Regions from separate parts of the Bacillus sp. MN7755 genome, predicted to be linked through region 2. Evidence: riboswitches for the same ligand, from Rfam matches in the RefSeq annotation. Region 2 holds a riboswitch; each other region holds the start of a gene.
The links. Region 2 has a riboswitch for S-adenosylmethionine ahead of metI (cystathionine gamma-synthase/O-acetylhomoserine thiolyase). Riboswitches for the same ligand answer to the same signal wherever they lie in the genome.

Region 1 (4,289 bases), on a different contig from region 2:
TTTCACATAAGAACGTTCTAAATAAGATTCACCTTTTTGGTAAAGAGGAGCGATAACAGAGTCTTTAAATAATATTTTCTCGGATGCTAGTAATGCTTCCCAGCGAGCTTTTTCATCACCAGCTAAAGTCGTTTTAACTTTTTCAATTGTTTCATCGAACTCCTTATTAGAGTAATGATCTAAGTTGTAAGGGTTATTCGTTGTAAATAGTTCAAGGAATGTAATTGGATCAGCAAAGTCAGGACTCCAGCCGTCAATGCCGATTTCATAGTCACCTTTTAATAAAAGTGAAACTTGTTGTTTACGTGGTTGTGGTTTTACATTTACTGTTAATCCGTCTAAATTCTTTTCTAGTTGTCCTTTTAAGAACTCACCAGTTTTCTTATCAAGGTCAGCATCACTTGTTAATAATTCTAATGTGATTTTTTCAGAACCAAGCTCTTGTTTAGCTTTCTTCCATAACTCTTGTGCAGATTTTGTATCAACTTTGGTTAAATCTCCGTTTATAGTACGGAAGTCCTTTCCATCAGTCCCTTTTGCAAAGTTTTTTGGAACGAGGCCAAAGGTTGGTGTAGAGCCATCATTTAATAACGTATTTACAAAGGATTTTCGATCAATTGTTTGGTCAATTGCTTGGCGTGCAGAAACGTTTTGAAGTACTTTGTTTTGTTGATTCATACGTAAAAATTGTACGCCTACGTTCGGGCGTTCTTTAAAGTTCGCATCCTTTTTATATTTATCAACGAAGTCAGATGTTAATTTTATACGGTCTAATTGTTTTGATTCGAATAAATTTACTTCTGTTGATTTTTCTTTTACTACGTTAAAATTGATTTCTTCTAGTTTGACAGTATCTTTATCCCAATAGGTAGGGTTTTTCTTGAATTTAAAGCTTTGTTCGTGCTTCCAATCGCTTAGTGTAAAAGCTCCATTGTACAAGATTGTATTATCTTCTAAAGCGTACTTATCACCTTGTGCTTTAAAGAATTCCTCGTTAATTGGTAGAAATGTTGGGAACGCTGTTAAACTAATAAAATATGGAACAGGACGCTCTAATTCTACCTCAAACGTATGGTCATCAACTGCTTTTACACCAAGTTGGTCGGCTGGAAGTTCTTTGTTGTTAATTTTTGTTGCGTTTTTAATATCAAAGAATAAAAATGCATATTCAGAGGCTGTTGCTGGATCGACAGCTCTTTGCCAAGCGAAGACAAAATCTTTCGCTGTAACAGGAGTGCCGTTTGACCATTTTGAATCTCGTAAATGGAATGTGTATTTCGTTTTATCGCCACTTACTTCATGAGATTTTGCAACACCAGGGACAGGTTTGTTACCTTCACCAAGATTATACAAACCTTCAAATACGTTTCTCATTACTTGACCAGAATCAGTATCTGTAGCACGAGCTGTATCCATTGTTCGTATTTCAGTAGGTGAAGATAAGTTTAAAACCTGTTTACTAGGTGCCTCGTCTTTTGCATTTGCTCCACTTGCTTCGTTTTTATAACTACCGCAACCAGTTAATAAAATACTTACTCCTACAACTGATGCAATACCGGGTACAAACTTCTTTTTCATTTGATTTTCCTCCTAAATAATTAAGTTTGGATGATGATGAGGGAAATGAAAAATAAAAATCCCTCTTTTCGTATTGAGAAAGAGGGATTTTTACGTACAAGTTATGCACCCGTATATAAACGAAGTCCCTCATTCTATCTTTCAAGCCATAAAGCTTGCAGGAAGTGGCACAGTATTCAAAATGAACCTGTTGCCGAGGTTTCAAAGGGCCAGTCCCTCCACCTCTCTTGATACAATGAGTAAACAAATAAACTTTATTAAATTTTGTGTTTCTTTGATAATTCAAAATCTTACACCTTGGATGATGAAGTGTCAACCGAATGAAATGTAGTTTAAATTTTCAGTTTTCTTTAACGGAAAAACCACTGCATATGGCAGTGGTTTTTCTACTAGAAGTTAAAGTTATCTGGATCTGGACCAACGCGACGATCTTCATTTAAAGCTTGAATTGCTTTCATATCATCAGCACTTAATTCAAAGTCGAAGATGTTTGCATTTTCAATAATGCGATGTTCTTTAATAGATTTAGGGATTGTTACAACTTCGTTTTGTAAATCCCAGCGTAAAATAATTTGCGCAGTTGATTTATTATATTTTGTCGCAATTTCTTGTAAAACTGGGTTATCTAGTAGTTGGCCTTGCATTAATGGTGACCAAGCTTCAAGCTGGATATTATGTTCTTTACAGAAAGCGTGTAACTCTTCTTGTGCTAAACGTGGGTGGTATTCCACTTGGTTGACCGTTGGCTTAATTTCAGCAATTTCAAATACGTCTTGTAAGTGGTGAATGTGGAAATTACTCACACCGATAGCACGAACACGACCATCTTTATAAAGCTTTTCTAATGCTTTCCATGATTCAGTATATTTCCCTTTTACAGGCCAATGTACTAAATATAAATCTAAATATTCTAGACCTAATTTTTCTAATGTAGTTTCAAATGCTTGAAGTGTTGTTTCATATCCTTGATCGCTATTCCATACTTTTGATGTAATAAATAATTCTTCACGTGAAACACCTGATTCACGAATCGCTTGTCCAACGCCTTCTTCATTTTGATAGATTGCTGCAGTATCGATGCTGCGGTAGCCATTTTTAATTGCTGCTTTTACAGAATCAATTACCTCTGAACCATCTTCTACTTTAAAAACACCTAAACCGAACCAAGGCATTTTTACTCCGTTATGTAATGTTGTATAGTCTTTTAAACTTGTTAAACTCATATTATTTCCCCCTAGCTTTTTTGTTTGTTGCTTCTACTGCTTTTTGAATTGCCTCTGAAAAATTATACTCATATAAAGTTTTGAGACCTTCAGCTGTGGAACCACCTGGCGTTGTTACTTGTTCGCGGAGGTTAGCCGGATCTTGCGTTTGTTCAAGCATAGAAGCGGAGCCAGAAATCATTTGAATGACAAGGTGTTTTGCGGTTGCTTCATCGACTCCATAACTTTTTGTTGCTTCAATTAAGCTTTCAGCAAAGTAATAAAGGAAGGCTGGTGCACTTCCAGTAACTGCAGTAAGCTGATGAATTTCTTCCTCAGTGCAGAGTTGCGAAGTACCAATGCCTTTTAAAAGTAGTTGCAGGGTTTCTTGATGCATCTCATTTACTGATTGTCCCATTGTATATAAGGAGATAGACTTTCCAATTTCAGCAGCTGTATTTGGCATAATCCAAGCAACAGGCGTTCCTTGGGGAAGTCTTTCTTCTAAATAAGATGGTCCAATGCCAGCAGCTACCGTTACGACAAGTTGGTTCGATAGTAACGGAGATAACTCTGCTAATAATTCTTCATGTGCAGCAGGCGGCATTGCTAAAACAATCGTATCAACAGATGTAACATGTTGCTTCCAATCTGTTGTAATAGACACATTATATCGCCCTTGTAATTGTTCTAGCTTTTCTACATTGCTTCGGTTAGAAACGATAATTTCTTCGATATATTCTTTGCTTGTTTTAAGTAATCCGGAAAATATAGCTTCTGCCATACGACCAGCACCAATAAATAGAATTCGATGTTTGTTAAGCATATCCTTTATTCCTTTCCAGTAGAGATATGTTATAAAAAACGATACCATCTTTAAGAGAATTTTGTAAAAAGAAAAGACTTATTGTGAAAAGAATGAAATTGGAGGGAGGAGGGGGATGCAAATAAGGTTGTAAAGATTATTATATTTAAAAAATAGTTGTAATAAAAAACCCCTGAAGCAGTTATGCTTCAGGGGTTAATAGATTATAAGTTTATGCTTTTGTTAAACCAAGTAATACAGCGCCGCCGATAATTAAAACACTACCTAGTGCAATAAAGATCAATTGACGTTTTGTTTTCTTTTCACCTAAGAAGACAATCGCACCGAATGTTGAGATAACGATTCCAGTTTGAGATAATGGGAAGCTTGTTGCTACTCCAACACGTGGTAATGAAAGAAGTAAGAATAAGTTTCCTGTTCCCCATAGTAAACCAGATAAAGCATTACGGATTGCATATTTGTTAAATGGCTTATGTTTAGATGTCAGTACAACCGCACCAACAAACATACCAACTGCTTGTGGTAAAATAGCAGACCAACCATCGATATTATACCAACGAATGATAATTACATATACAAGATAGCCGAAAGTAGAAACAATTAAAGTAAGAAGTCCTTTTTTCAATTGTCCTGGTGGTTGTGCATTTTCTTTGTCGTCTAGTGATGTGAATACAACACCGACT
Region 2 (4,289 bases):
GGACATAAATGGATTATTTAGCGTAGAGGTGGCTTTCTGTACCATGAAGTTTTCGTATCCAAGTCCATGAGCAAATTTAATTGTAGCATCCATGCAGTACTCTGTTTGGGCGCCACAAAATTCAATATGCTGTACAGATAATTGGTCTAAAATTTCTTTTAAGTTAGTTTTATAAAATGAATTTGCATGTGTTTTTCTCACAAAAAAATCTTGTTCTTGAACATCTAGATCAGCATGAATAGCCCAAAGTTCTCTTTCAGGTACTAAATCATCATCACAATGTTGAACGAAAATGATTGGTTTGTTTGATTTTCTGTATGAAGAAATTCTTTTATTTACTTTTGTAAGTAAATTTTGTAGATCGAATAAATGTTCTTCGCTATAACATACTCCATTTTGTAAATCGATAACGATTAAAACATCTGCACAAGTATCCATTATTTTTGCCCCTTTTATTTCTTAATATATCAATTAATTTATTACTTGGAAATAGATGGTGCCCTATCGTTTTTTATGAACTATACGAAAAGTAAAAAGTATACTCGAAAACATAAAAAGAAGATATGAAAATTTAATTTCATATCTTCTTTTCTCTCTATGCATTTACAGGCTCTTCTACATAAGAAAGGGCATTTTCAAAATCGGATATTAAATCATCAACATTTTCAAGGCCAACAGATAAACGAAGTAATGAATTAGAAATCCCTCTTTCATCACGAGCTTCTTGCGACAATGCTGCATGTGACATTTTAGCTGGGTAGGAAAGAATTGATTCGACAGCCCCTAAACTAACTGCAAAGACAGGTAATTTTACTTTTGATAAAAATTGGCGGAGTGCATCTTCTGATTGTAAAGTGAAAGATAGGACAGCTCCGGCTGATGTAGCTTGAGATTGTTGAATATCAAATCCAAGATGTGTTTGTAAGCCAGGATAATAGACGTTTTGAACTTTAGCGTGTTCTTGTAAATAATGTGCAATTTTATTGGCGTTTGCAGCTGAATGCTCAAGGCGTACATGCAATGTTTTTAGACCGCGAAGTACGAGAGAACAATCTTGAGGTCCTAAAATAGCGCCGAATGCATTTTGTAAAAATCCAAGTTTTTGAGCAAGTTCGGCATCTTTTACGACCGCTAATCCGGCAGTAACATCACTATGACCAGCAATGAATTTTGTAGCACTATGAAGAACGACATCTGCTCCAAGTTCAAGCGGTTTCTGGAATAGTGGTGTCAAAAATGTATTATCAACAAAGGTAAGAGCGCCAATAAATTTTGCAAGCTTAGAAACAGCGCGAATATCTGTCACCTTTAAAAGCGGGTTAGAAGGTGTTTCTACATAAAAGAGCTTTGTATTTTGTTTAATGTTGTGCTTTATTTCTTCTAAATTAGTCATATCAACAAATGTATGTGAGACACCGTAACGGGAGAGTACTTCAGTTATCATTCGGTGAGTGCCTCCATATACGTCTTCTGAAATGAGTACGTGATCACCTTGTGAAAGAAGGAGGAATGCAGTAGAAATTGCTGCAATGCCTGATGCAAATGCGAATCCTTTTGTTCCGCCCTCTAATAATGCAATGATGTCTTCAAGAGCTTCACGAGTTGGATTACCAGACCTGCTATAGTCATATTTCCCGAACGTATCTACATCAAACTGATGGAATGTTGATGTGTTATAGATGGGAACGTTAACAGATCCTGTTTGTGGGTCATGTTTATATTGGTTGTGTAGTAAAAGTGTATCTATAGAATAACTCATATTCTTACACCTTCTTTTACAAGTTTAATGGCATGCTGTAAGTCTTGAATTAAATCGTTACTATTTTCAATGCCAACGGAAAATCGAAGAAGACGATTACATACACCGTTTGCTGTTCTGATTTCTTCAGGAATATCAGCGTGTGTTTGTGTTGCTGGATATGTCATCAAACTTTCAACACCACCGAGACTTTCAGCAAATGTAATTAAGGATAAGGATTGTAAGAATGGATTAATCCATGTTTCATTTTTAAGACGAAATGAAATCATGCCGCCTCTTCCAGGATAAAATACATCTGTCACCCCGTCCTCATCATTTAAATAAGCAACAACTGCTTTTGCATTTTCTTCATGTTGTCTCATGCGAAGAGCTAACGTTTTCATACCACGAATTAATAGCCATGAGTCAAATGGGCTTAAGACCGCACCAGAGGCATTATGATAATGAGCGATTTCCTCACAAAGTTCCTTTCCTTTTGCAACGACAAGTCCGCTTAGTACATCGTTATGTCCTCCTAAATATTTCGTTGCACTATGAAGTACAATGTCGGCACCTTCTGTTAATGGCTGCTGTATATAAGGCGTGTAGAATGTGTTATCTACAATAAGAAGTAGTCCGTGTCTTTTCGCTACAGTTGCGACAGCGGCAATATCAGTAACTTGCATTAATGGATTTGTCGGAGTTTCTATGAAAATAGCTTTCGTTTCAGTGGTGATAGCTTGCTCAATTTGTTTAATAGATTGTGTATTTACGTATCTACATCGAACGTTCCACTTTTTTTCGTGCTCAGAAAATAATCGATAAGTGCCCCCGTATAAATCTTCAGATACAATAAGTTCGTCTCCGGAGCGGAATAGGGAGAGGACGAGGAGAACAGCTGCCATCCCTGAACTACAGGCATAACCTTGTTCGCCGTATTCTAAATCTGCAATTGCCTGTTCTAAAAGGCCGCGAGTTGGATTACCAGTTCGTGAATAGTCAAAACCAGTAGATTTACCAATTCCTTCATGACGATAAGCGGTTGAGAAATAAACAGGTGGGTTAACCGTTCCTGTTGTAGTTTCGCTACGATTTCCGATTTGTGCTAGTTTTGTTTCAATTGTTGACATGTGAAAATTCCTCCTTTTTAAATTAACAATTAAGTGAATGTAAAATAAAAAAAGCCTTCTAAGAAGAAGGCTTTCGGTTTGAATAGAGTCTTCTTCTCATCTGTCAAATCTTTCACAATTTGCTGGAATTAGCACCTTATTAACAAATGTTAATGGTTGCTGAGGCGTCATAGGGCCAGTCCCTCTACCTCTCTAGATAAGAATGTTCGTATGAAATTTTATTATGTTTTTAACTTTACAACAAAAGATAATTGAATTGCAACTTTATTTTAAATAATTTTTATTTTTCCGCAACTGTCATTGACTTTTGCATTTGTGCGTGCTAAATTTATTGAAAAATTAACAAACATTGTTAAAAGGGGAACGCATTTCCTTTTAGCTACATAAATAAAATAATAAAGACAAACTCTTATTAAGAGCGGTGGAGGGAAAGGCCCTGTGAAACCCGGCAACCTTCAAACGAAATGTTTGAAACGGTGCTAATACCTGCAAAACGAATGTTTTGCATAATAAGAGGAGGAACAATTATGTCCCCCTCTTCAAAGTGAAGAGGGGGTTTTTATATTGATAGAAATGAGGGAGATTTGTGAAATTACTAGATTTATTATCAAAAGGAATTGTAATAGGTGATGGTGCGGTTGGGACGTTATTACATTCACATGGTTTGCAAAGTAGTTTTGAAGAATTAAATATATCCGATCCAGATTTAATTATATCGATTCATAAGCAATATGTAGCTGCTGGGGCAGATGTGATTCAAACAAATACGTACGGAGCAAATGAAGCGAAATTACGTATGTATGGTTTAGAAAATCAAGTTACTGAAATTAATAGAGCGGCAGTAAAACTGGCGAAAGCATCTGTGACAGATAGAAATGCAATTTTAGGAACAATTGGCGGTATGAAACATATTGGAGCCGTTACAACTACTGATATGGAAAGAGAATTTATGCTACTTGAGCAGGCAAGTGCTTTACTAGAAGAACAGGTTGATGGACTACTATTAGAGACTTTTTATGATGAGTTTGAATTACTTCATGCTGTTCAGGTGCTACGAAAACAAACGAATATCCCAATTGTAGCTCAATTAGCGTTACATGAGGCAGGTACGACTCAAAATGGAAATGATGTAAATGAAATCTTAAAACAGCTTTTAGATTACGGTGCAAATGTCGTTGGATTGAACTGCCAACTAGGGCCACTTCATATGACGGAAGCTTTTAAAATGATATCGATTCCGCAAAATGGTTACTTGTCAGCATATCCAAATGCAGGTCTTCCAAATTATGTGGAGGGACGTTACGTATATGAGGGAAGTCCGGCTTATTTCGAAGCGATGACACCGAAATTTATTGAGCAAGGTATTCGGTTATTGGGCGGTTGTTGTGGTACGACTCCAGAACATATTGAAAGTATGAAAC
Region 3 (4,289 bases), on a different contig from region 2:
TTTTATCTTTACCACTTGCTGTAATAAGAAAAGTAAGTGGCTCATGACTAACCTTTATAGAAATATTACCACTCGTTGCTGGAAACCAATTTCGTGTTGTTAATTCTTTTTTTATCTCGCTTAAGTCAAACCATTGACGAAACAGTTGTTTCATAATTTCACCTCCAACAAATGTTTTAATGCAAATTGAACATCATGAAATGTTTCAAAAGGTGTATAAGCAATATGATTCTCTTCACATTTTGTAATAAGGAAGTCACGGGCAAATACTTTATCTGCTTGTTTTGCAGCTTGTAAATCAGTAATTGAATCTCCAATCACAATATGGAAGTCATTCGTATCACTTAATTTACGGATTAAAGATGATTTGCATAATCCGCAATGATTTTGACAATGATGATCACAAGGATGAGGCCATTTAACGGTAATGTATTCACTTGAAAAGTCAGTTTCATTACAGTAAATTTGCTCTTTAGGAATGAGTCCTTGTAAGAGTGGATAGACGAAGAAATCCATTCCACCTGATATAACGTAAAAAGAAATGTCATTTTCATTTACAAATTGTATAAATTCATGAAAACCATTACGAATTTCAGCAGTCTCTATTAAAAATTGAATAATTTCATCGTGCAGATTAGTAGGTATTAATTGAAATAATTGAGAAACACCTTCTTGAATAGATAGCTCTTGTGATAAAATTCTATTCTTTACTTCTTCGGCTTCTGGTGGTGCGAATTTTTCCATAATGGACATAATGTTATCATTATTTGTAATCGTGCCATCAAAATCACAAAATACTTGAATACTCATAATTTCACCTCATGAGAGGGATTTCCCCATATTTGTAGTGCACTATGCAAGTTTATGTCATCTACTTCATGGAGTGGTTTATTTTGCAAAGTAGCATCAATTGCAGCACGGAAAGCTTTACCGCCGCCTTGCGCCCCATTTGGATGTCCGTGTATTCCGCCACCAGCATTAATAACAACATCTTTACCGAAATCTCGTAGAATAAAGGGAACGAAACCAGGATGAATACCAGCAGACGGAACAGAAAAGCTCTTCTTGAAAAATGCATCGTCTTCAGTTAAATATTTTGAGATAGCAAGAGCCTCCTCTTTTTCTAGCGCAACACTTCCGTATGGAGATGGGAATAATGAAAAGTCAGCCCCAGCATAACGTAGTAGCTTTCCGAGTAATAATGGAGATGAAACTCCATATAACTTGGATGCTGAATAAGCACCACTTACAGCAGGATGTGCCATAATAGGAACTGGGATTTCATCATCTTCTGCAAGTGATTGTAGTACATCTAGTCCGTAAGCAAATACGTTAAATAATAGAATATCAGCTCCAGCTTGCACTGCACGTTTCGCATTTTCTTTTAAATCAAAAGTTCGTCCTGTTAAATTTACGGCATATAACGTTTTATGTCCGTATGTTTCATATACGGATTGTAAAACTTCTTTTCCCGATACAATGCGTTTCGTAAGAGGTGTTAATGCATTTTCAAATAATATTTCATCATCTTTTACTATATCTACACCACCAATTGCTTGATCGCGTAATTGCGTTTTTAAATACCCAATATTTCGTCCAATCATTCCTTTAAAAATACTCATTAAAAGGGGACGCTCATGTACTTGTAAAAGGTTTCGAATACCATCTATCCCGAATTTTGGACCAGGAAAATGCTCTTTTAACTCATCTGAAAAAGTTAAATCAATTAATTTTACTTCGCCATCAAGTGATAGCTTTCCAAAGGTAGTCGTTAAAATCGCTGGTAAATCTGGACTGAAGTTTAATAACGGATATTCGATTTTAATAATCCCGCGTTTTACTTTTTTTCGTAAATACGAATTGGTATGTTCTTGTTCAGCTAATTCCTCAATATGAATGACATTGCCTTTATGCTGTTTTAATTGTTCTTGTAATAAATTTGGTAAATGGGTCCAAGAGCCAATTGTTAATCCGAGTGCAATTTGCTCGGCCTTTTTTTCTAAGTTATGTGAATCATCATGGATTAAATACGTCGCTATTATTCCGCTCATTGTTAAAACCTCCTAGTTAAATAAAAAAACCTCTCAGCTAAGGAGAGGTTTTTTTATAACCAGCTCCTTATCTGTCAGCGTAATGCTGCGAGAATTAGCACCGTGTCTACAATTATGTAGATCGGTTGCCGGGTTTCGTCGGGCTCGTCCCTCCACCTGCTCTTGATAAGAAGTATTTAGAAATGTTTAAATTTTTAAGATAACTGAATTTTGTCAGATATTATTCGCGTTGTCAATTATTTTTTGAAAAAATTTAATTTATCAATTCGATTAATGGCTTCTCGTAATCTATCTTCTGTATGCAAGAGACCAACACGGACGTACCCTTCGCCATGTTCACCAAATCCAACACCAGGAGCAACTGCAACGTGTGCTTTGTCTAGTAAAATATCAGAAAATTGCTCAGATGTATAACCTTCTGGTACAGGAAGCCATGCAAAGAATGAACCTGTTGGAATGTCTACATTCCAACCAATTGAGTGACAAGCTGAAATAAGAGCGTTTCTTCGAGATTCGTAACTATTTACAAGGTCTATTACGCAAGACTGTGAACTTAATAGTGCTTCGCGGGCAGCATCTTGAACTGCACCAAAAATACTAACATACATATGATCTTGTAATAAGTTAATTGTTTCGATCACACTTTCATTCCCTACAGCAAAAGCGATACGCCAGCCAGCCATATTGAAAGTTTTCGATAATGTGTAAATTTCGATTCCTGTATCTTTGGCACCGTCTGCTTGTAAGAAACTAACAGGCTTTTGACCATCGAACCCAATAGCACCGTAAGCAAAATCATGAACAACTAATATATTGTGTTTATTAGCAAAATGAATAGTTTCATCAAAAAAATCTTTTGATGCAGTAGCACCTGTAGGATTATTTGGATAGTTTAAAAACATTAATTTTGCACGCTCGGCAATAGAGTCATCAATTTTCGTATAATCTGGTAAAAAATTATTTTCTGCAATAAGCGGCATTGTTTTAAATTGTGCTTTTGCTAAAGCAACTCCTGATAAATAATCTGGATAGCCTGGATCGGGAACGAGAATAGTATCACCAGGGTTTGTAAAACAAACTGGTAATTCTACTAATCCAGCCTTTCCACCAAACAAAATAGCAACTTCAGTTTTTGGATTTACTACTACATCATATTCACGTTGATAGAATGTTGCCACGGCTTCTTTTAAACTTTCATGTCCGCGAAATGGCGGATATTTATGATGAATGGTCTTTTCTGCAGCATCTTGTAAAGCTTTTACGATATGCTGCGGTGTTGGTTGATCTGGATTACCTTGACCTAGATTAATAACATCGTGATCAGCTGCAACGACTTTATTAACTTTTGCAACAAGTGAAGCAAAAAATTGTGTTGGCAATGATGTTACTATCTCAGAAGGTTGGAATAATTTCATACTTTCCACCTCTTTTGAAAGTTGTTACAATTCTAGTGACAAATGATATAATCTTTCCAGTATTTTGTAAAGAAAAAAATGAGAATGGGGCTGAAAAAATGAAAGTCGCATGTATTCAAATGGATATTGTCTTTGGAGATGTAGAAAAAAATATTGAGAATGCTAAAAATAAAATAAGCGAAGCAATGAAGGAAAGACCAGATGTTATCGTCTTACCAGAACTATGGACAACAGGTTATGATTTAACGAGACTTTCTGAAATTGCAGATAGGGATGGATTGGAAACGAAAGAAAAGTTGATAGAATGGTCGAAACAATATGGTGTACATATTGTTGGTGGTTCTATAGCAAAGCAAACAGAACAAGGTGTTACAAATACAATGTATGTTGTAACTAATAAAGGAGAACTAGTCAATGAATATAGTAAAGTACATTTATTTCAGCTTATGGATGAACATAAATATTTAATCGCTGGAAATAGTACAGGTGAATTTAAGTTAGATGATGTAGAGTGTGCCGGCACAATTTGTTATGACATTCGTTTTCCAGAGTGGATGCGCGTTCATACTGCTAAAGGTGCAAAAGTTTTATTTGTTGTAGCAGAATGGCCATTAGTTCGTTTAGCACATTGGCGTTTGTTATTGCAAGCAAGAGCAGTTGAAAATCAGTGTTATGTTGTTGCATGTAATAGGGCAGGAAAAGATCCGAATAATGAGTTTGCCGGTCATTCTTTAATTGTCGACCCTTGGGGCGAAGTTGTTGTAGAAGCGAATGAAGAAGAATCAATTTTATTTGGAGAACTTACATTCGAGAAAATTAAAGA
Region 4 (4,289 bases), on a different contig from region 2:
AGATGTGCCGAGTAGCTCGTGAAGAGAATATGTCATTAGACGTTGTTTCTGGAGGGGAATTATATACTGCGCTTCAAGCAGGATTTCCGGCATCGCGTATTCATTTTCACGGCAATAATAAAACAGAAGAAGAGATCGTGATGGCTCTTCAGGCGAATATTGGTTGTTTTGTCGTAGATAATTTCTTGGAATTAGAAATTTTGCATGATTTAGCAGTGCAACACGGGAAATTTGTGAACATATTAATCCGTGTAACGCCTGGAGTAGAGGCACACACACATGAATATATTACAACAGGTCAAGATGATTCGAAATTTGGATTTGGCGTTTCAAATGGTCAAGCGATGCAAGCCATTGAACTTGCTTTACAAAAATCAAATTATAATGTGTTAGGAATTCATTCACATATCGGATCGCAAATATTTGAAACGGCTGGATTTGTTCGAGCGATTGAAGTTCTTCATCAATTTTTAGAAGAAGTGAGAGAGCGAACGAACTATGTAGTAAAAGTGCTAAATGTGGGCGGAGGATTCGGAATACGCTACACAGAGTCAGATACACCATTAACTCTTGAGACATATGTGCGAGCTGTAACAAGTGCAGTGAGAGAACAATTTACAGTATATAATTATCCATTGCCAGAAATATGGGTTGAGCCAGGCCGTAGTATTGTAGGTGATGCTGGAACGACAATTTATACAGTCGGATCTGTGAAAGACATTCCTGGTATTCGGAAATATGTATCAGTGGATGGTGGGATGACTGATAATTTAAGACCAGCTTTATATAACGCTCGTTATGAAGCTATGTTAGCAAATCGAGGGAATGATGAGAATGAGGAAATCGTTTCGATTGCTGGGAAGTGCTGTGAGAGTGGAGATATGTTGATTTGGGATATTACTCTACCGAAAGTTGCTTCTGCCGATTTATTAGCAGTTTCTTGTACGGGAGCATATGGGTACTCAATGGCAAATAATTATAACCGTATTCGAAGACCAGCCGTCGTCTTTGCAAAAGGTGGAACATCTCAAATTGTTGTAGAGCGCGAAACATATGAAAATATTATTGGGAACGATCGCATACGTATTAAAGAACTTGTTTAAATGGGGAAAAGGAGTTGTTCGGATGGGCAATTCCTTTTTTATAAAATAAAATAATTAAAATATATCGGAAAACTAGGATTGAAAAAAATCAGAATTATGATAAAATACAAATACAAAGCTTATCAAGAGAAGCGGAGGGAACTGGCCCGACGAAGCTCGGCAACCTGCTTATAGAAAGCAAGGTGCTAAATCCAGCAAAATGGAATCCATTTTGAAAGATAAGGTAAAATATATTACCGAACAGTCTTTTCGAAATGGGAAAGATTTTTTTTATGAATAAAAAGGGGGGCTGTTCGCGTGAGTGTACGGGAACATTATGAGGAAGTATCTGAGAAAATTCAAGCGATGCTTGCTGATATGAAATATGGTTCAATTACAATTGTTGTGCAAGATGGAAAAGTCATTCAATTAGAAAAAAGTGAAAAAGTACGTTTAAAGTAAAAAAGCGCTGACTAGAAAAACTAGAGGCGGTTTTAACCTATTTTATTAGGTTAAAACCGTCTTTTTGCTTTTACAGGGGGAAAAAACATGTTGACGTATGAAACGTGGGAAGAAAATGCTGTTTCATTTTCAGAAGAAGATGAAACGAAAGGCGCGCTGTCAGTATTAAGTTGGGCTTATAAAGAGTATAAAGATGAAATTGTATACGCATGTAGCTTTGGAGTGGAAAGTATGGTATTACTGCATCTTATAAACCAAGTAAATCCATCTGCTAAAGTTGTATTTTTGGATACAAACGTACATTTTCAAGAAACGTATGAATTAATTCAAAAAGTGCGGGAACGATTTCCTTCATTGAATATTATAGAAAAACAGCCAAAACTTACACTTGATGAACAAGCAAAATTGCATGGTGATAGGCTGTGGGAAAACAATCCCAATCTTTGTTGTAAGATTAGAAAAATTTTACCTTTAGAAGAATCATTGGCAAATGAAAAAGCGTGGATATCAGGATTGAGAAGGGAACAATCAGAAAACCGTAAGCATACAAGGTTTATAAATCACGATCATCGCTTTCAATCTATTAAAGTTTGTCCGCTCATTCATTGGACGTGGAAAGAGGTATGGCGATATGTATACAAACATAGCTTGCCGTATAACCCATTGCATGATATTGGATATCCAAGTATTGGGTGTGAGAAGTGTACGCTGCCTGTAGGAGAGGGTGGCGATTCGAGAGATGGTAGATGGGCTGGGAAAGTGAAAACAGAATGTGGCCTTCATTACCAATAAGATGAATTTGAAAATAAAGCTAAGAGAGGGTATAGAAAATGAGTACAGTAAACGAATTAATAAATCGAATAGACGAGACATACGACGTATCACAAATTGAAAAAGAAATTCAACTAGATAACATTGCGTTAAGTGATTTAGAGCTATTAGCGACAGGGGGATATAGCCCGCTTACTGGTTTTTTAGGAAAGAAAGATTATGATTCGGTTGTAGAAACGCTTCGTTTAGCAAATGGGAGCGTTTGGAGTATACCAATTACATTACCAGTTATAGAAGAAGTTGCAGAGACTCTAAAAGCTGGAGAGGAAGTAAAACTTGTTAACGGTGGAAATGTATATGGTGTTATTCAAATAGAAGATGTTTTTGTGCCTGATAAGGAAAAAGAAGCGTTATTAGTGTATAAAACGACGGATGAGGCTCATCCTGGAGTGAAAAAATTATACGAAAGACCTAACGTTTACGTTGGAGGAGCTATTATTCTTACAAAACGTTTTGAAAATAATCCGTTTCCTTCTTATCATTTAGATCCAATTGAAACGAGGGAAGAATTTAAAAAACGTGGTTGGAAAACGATAGTTGGATTCCAAACGAGAAATCCGGTACATCGTGCCCATGAATATATTCAAAAATCTGCTCTTGAAATTGTAGATGGCCTCTTTTTAAATCCGCTCGTTGGAGAAACGAAGTCGGACGATATTCCTGCTGATGTAAGAATGGAAAGCTACGAAGTATTACTTCAAAACTATTATCCGAAAGATCGTGTCTTTTTAAGTGTATTTCCTGCAGCAATGCGTTACGCAGGACCGAGGGAAGCGATATTTCATGCATTAGTCAGAAAGAATTTTGGATGCACCCACTTTATTGTAGGACGTGATCATGCAGGGGTAGGAGATTATTACGGTACTTATGAAGCGCAAGAAATTTTTACAAAATTTACAGTGGAAGAGTTAGGGATTACACCGTTATTTTTTGAACATAGTTTTTACTGTGCGAAATGTGAAGCGATGGCTTCGACGAAAACATGCCCGCACGGGAAAGAGGATCATGTTATTTTATCGGGTACGAAAGTAAGAGAATTATTAAGAAACGGTGAAGTTCCGCCAAGTACATTTAGTCGTAAAGAAGTAGTGGAAGTACTAATTAAAGGTTTGAAAAAAGAAGTAGTAACAGAATAGGGAGAGAATGAGATGGACACGAATATTACTTGGCATACAGCTTCTGTTTCAAAAGATGAGAGAAGAGTGAAGAATGGGCATCATAGTTTTGTAATTTGGTTTACTGGTTTATCAGCTTCGGGTAAATCTACAGTAGCGAACGCGGTTGCTCGTAAACTATTTGAAAAGAATATTGGAAACTATGTACTTGATGGAGATAATATACGCCACGGTTTAAATAAAGACTTAGGTTTTTCTGAAAGTGATCGTATGGAAAATATAAGACGGATTGGCGAAGTGGCGAAGCTATTTGTAGATCAAGGTACTGTTGTTCTTACAGCGTTTATTTCACCGTTTCGAGTAGACCGAAAACAAGTAAGAGATCTATTAGCTGCCGATGAGTTTATAGAAGTATTTGTAAAATGTCCAATTGAAGAGTGTGAGAAACGTGATCCGAAAGGGCTTTATAAAAAAGCAAGAAAAGGTGATATTAAAGAGTTTACAGGTATCGATTCACCGTATGAGGAACCAGAGAAAGCGGAATTAATCGTAGAAACGCACAAGTATTCTATTGAAGAATGTGCAGAACAAATCGTGAAGTACTTACAAGAGCGTGGTTTTACCCCGCTATTTACCGGGCAGTAAAACTCCCATCTCAAAATTTGGCTAGGGCAAAGAAGTTAGGTGGGAGATGAACTGCCCGTAAATGCCCGATTGGTTCAACTAATAATCAGTGGAGGATGAACACTCCCCACTGATTAAAGTTTCACTTTATATAGGGGGATAAAAAATGAGTTAT

Region 1: it holds a riboswitch for S-adenosylmethionine, as region 2 does, so the genes downstream of both, ACYVEC_RS11260 (peptide ABC transporter substrate-binding protein) here and metI (cystathionine gamma-synthase/O-acetylhomoserine thiolyase) in region 2, are expected to answer to the same signal.
Region 3: it holds a riboswitch for S-adenosylmethionine, as region 2 does, so the genes downstream of both, mtnW (2,3-diketo-5-methylthiopentyl-1-phosphate enolase) here and metI (cystathionine gamma-synthase/O-acetylhomoserine thiolyase) in region 2, are expected to answer to the same signal.
Region 4: it holds a riboswitch for S-adenosylmethionine, as region 2 does, so the genes downstream of both, ACYVEC_RS09385 (YezD family protein) here and metI (cystathionine gamma-synthase/O-acetylhomoserine thiolyase) in region 2, are expected to answer to the same signal.

The regions. Positions count from the first base shown of each region.
Region 1 covers NZ_BTRL01000009.1:36,394-40,682, forward strand. Annotated here, with positions in the region: gene ACYVEC_RS11260 (peptide ABC transporter substrate-binding protein) at 1-1,578, opposite strand, end outside; SAM riboswitch class I at 1,710-1,815, opposite strand; gene ACYVEC_RS11265 (aldo/keto reductase) at 1,968-2,801, opposite strand; gene proC (pyrroline-5-carboxylate reductase) at 2,803-3,606, opposite strand; gene ACYVEC_RS11275 (GRP family sugar transporter) at 3,818-4,289, opposite strand, start outside.
Region 2 covers NZ_BTRL01000026.1:157,315-161,603, forward strand. Annotated here, with positions in the region: gene ACYVEC_RS26190 (cysteine hydrolase family protein) at 1-438, opposite strand, end outside; gene metC (cystathionine beta-lyase) at 596-1,759, opposite strand; gene metI (cystathionine gamma-synthase/O-acetylhomoserine thiolyase) at 1,756-2,868, opposite strand; SAM riboswitch class I at 2,962-3,071, opposite strand; SAM riboswitch class I at 3,275-3,384, shown strand; gene ACYVEC_RS26205 (bifunctional homocysteine S-methyltransferase/methylenetetrahydrofolate reductase) at 3,455-4,289, shown strand, end outside.
Region 3 covers NZ_BTRL01000012.1:373,883-378,171, reverse strand. Annotated here, with positions in the region: gene ACYVEC_RS14035 (methylthioribulose 1-phosphate dehydratase) at 1-154, opposite strand, end outside; gene mtnX (2-hydroxy-3-keto-5-methylthiopentenyl-1-phosphate phosphatase) at 151-810, opposite strand; gene mtnW (2,3-diketo-5-methylthiopentyl-1-phosphate enolase) at 807-2,051, opposite strand; SAM riboswitch class I at 2,116-2,223, opposite strand; gene ACYVEC_RS14020 (pyridoxal phosphate-dependent aminotransferase) at 2,288-3,466, opposite strand; gene ACYVEC_RS14015 (carbon-nitrogen family hydrolase) at 3,481-4,289, shown strand, end outside.
Region 4 covers NZ_BTRL01000008.1:438,095-442,383, forward strand. Annotated here, with positions in the region: gene lysA (diaminopimelate decarboxylase) at 1-1,103, shown strand, start outside; SAM riboswitch class I at 1,220-1,328, shown strand; gene ACYVEC_RS09385 (YezD family protein) at 1,401-1,544, shown strand; gene ACYVEC_RS09390 (phosphoadenylyl-sulfate reductase) at 1,632-2,336, shown strand; gene sat (sulfate adenylyltransferase) at 2,375-3,511, shown strand; gene cysC (adenylyl-sulfate kinase) at 3,524-4,135, shown strand; gene ACYVEC_RS09405 (nitrite/sulfite reductase) at 4,281-4,289, shown strand, end outside.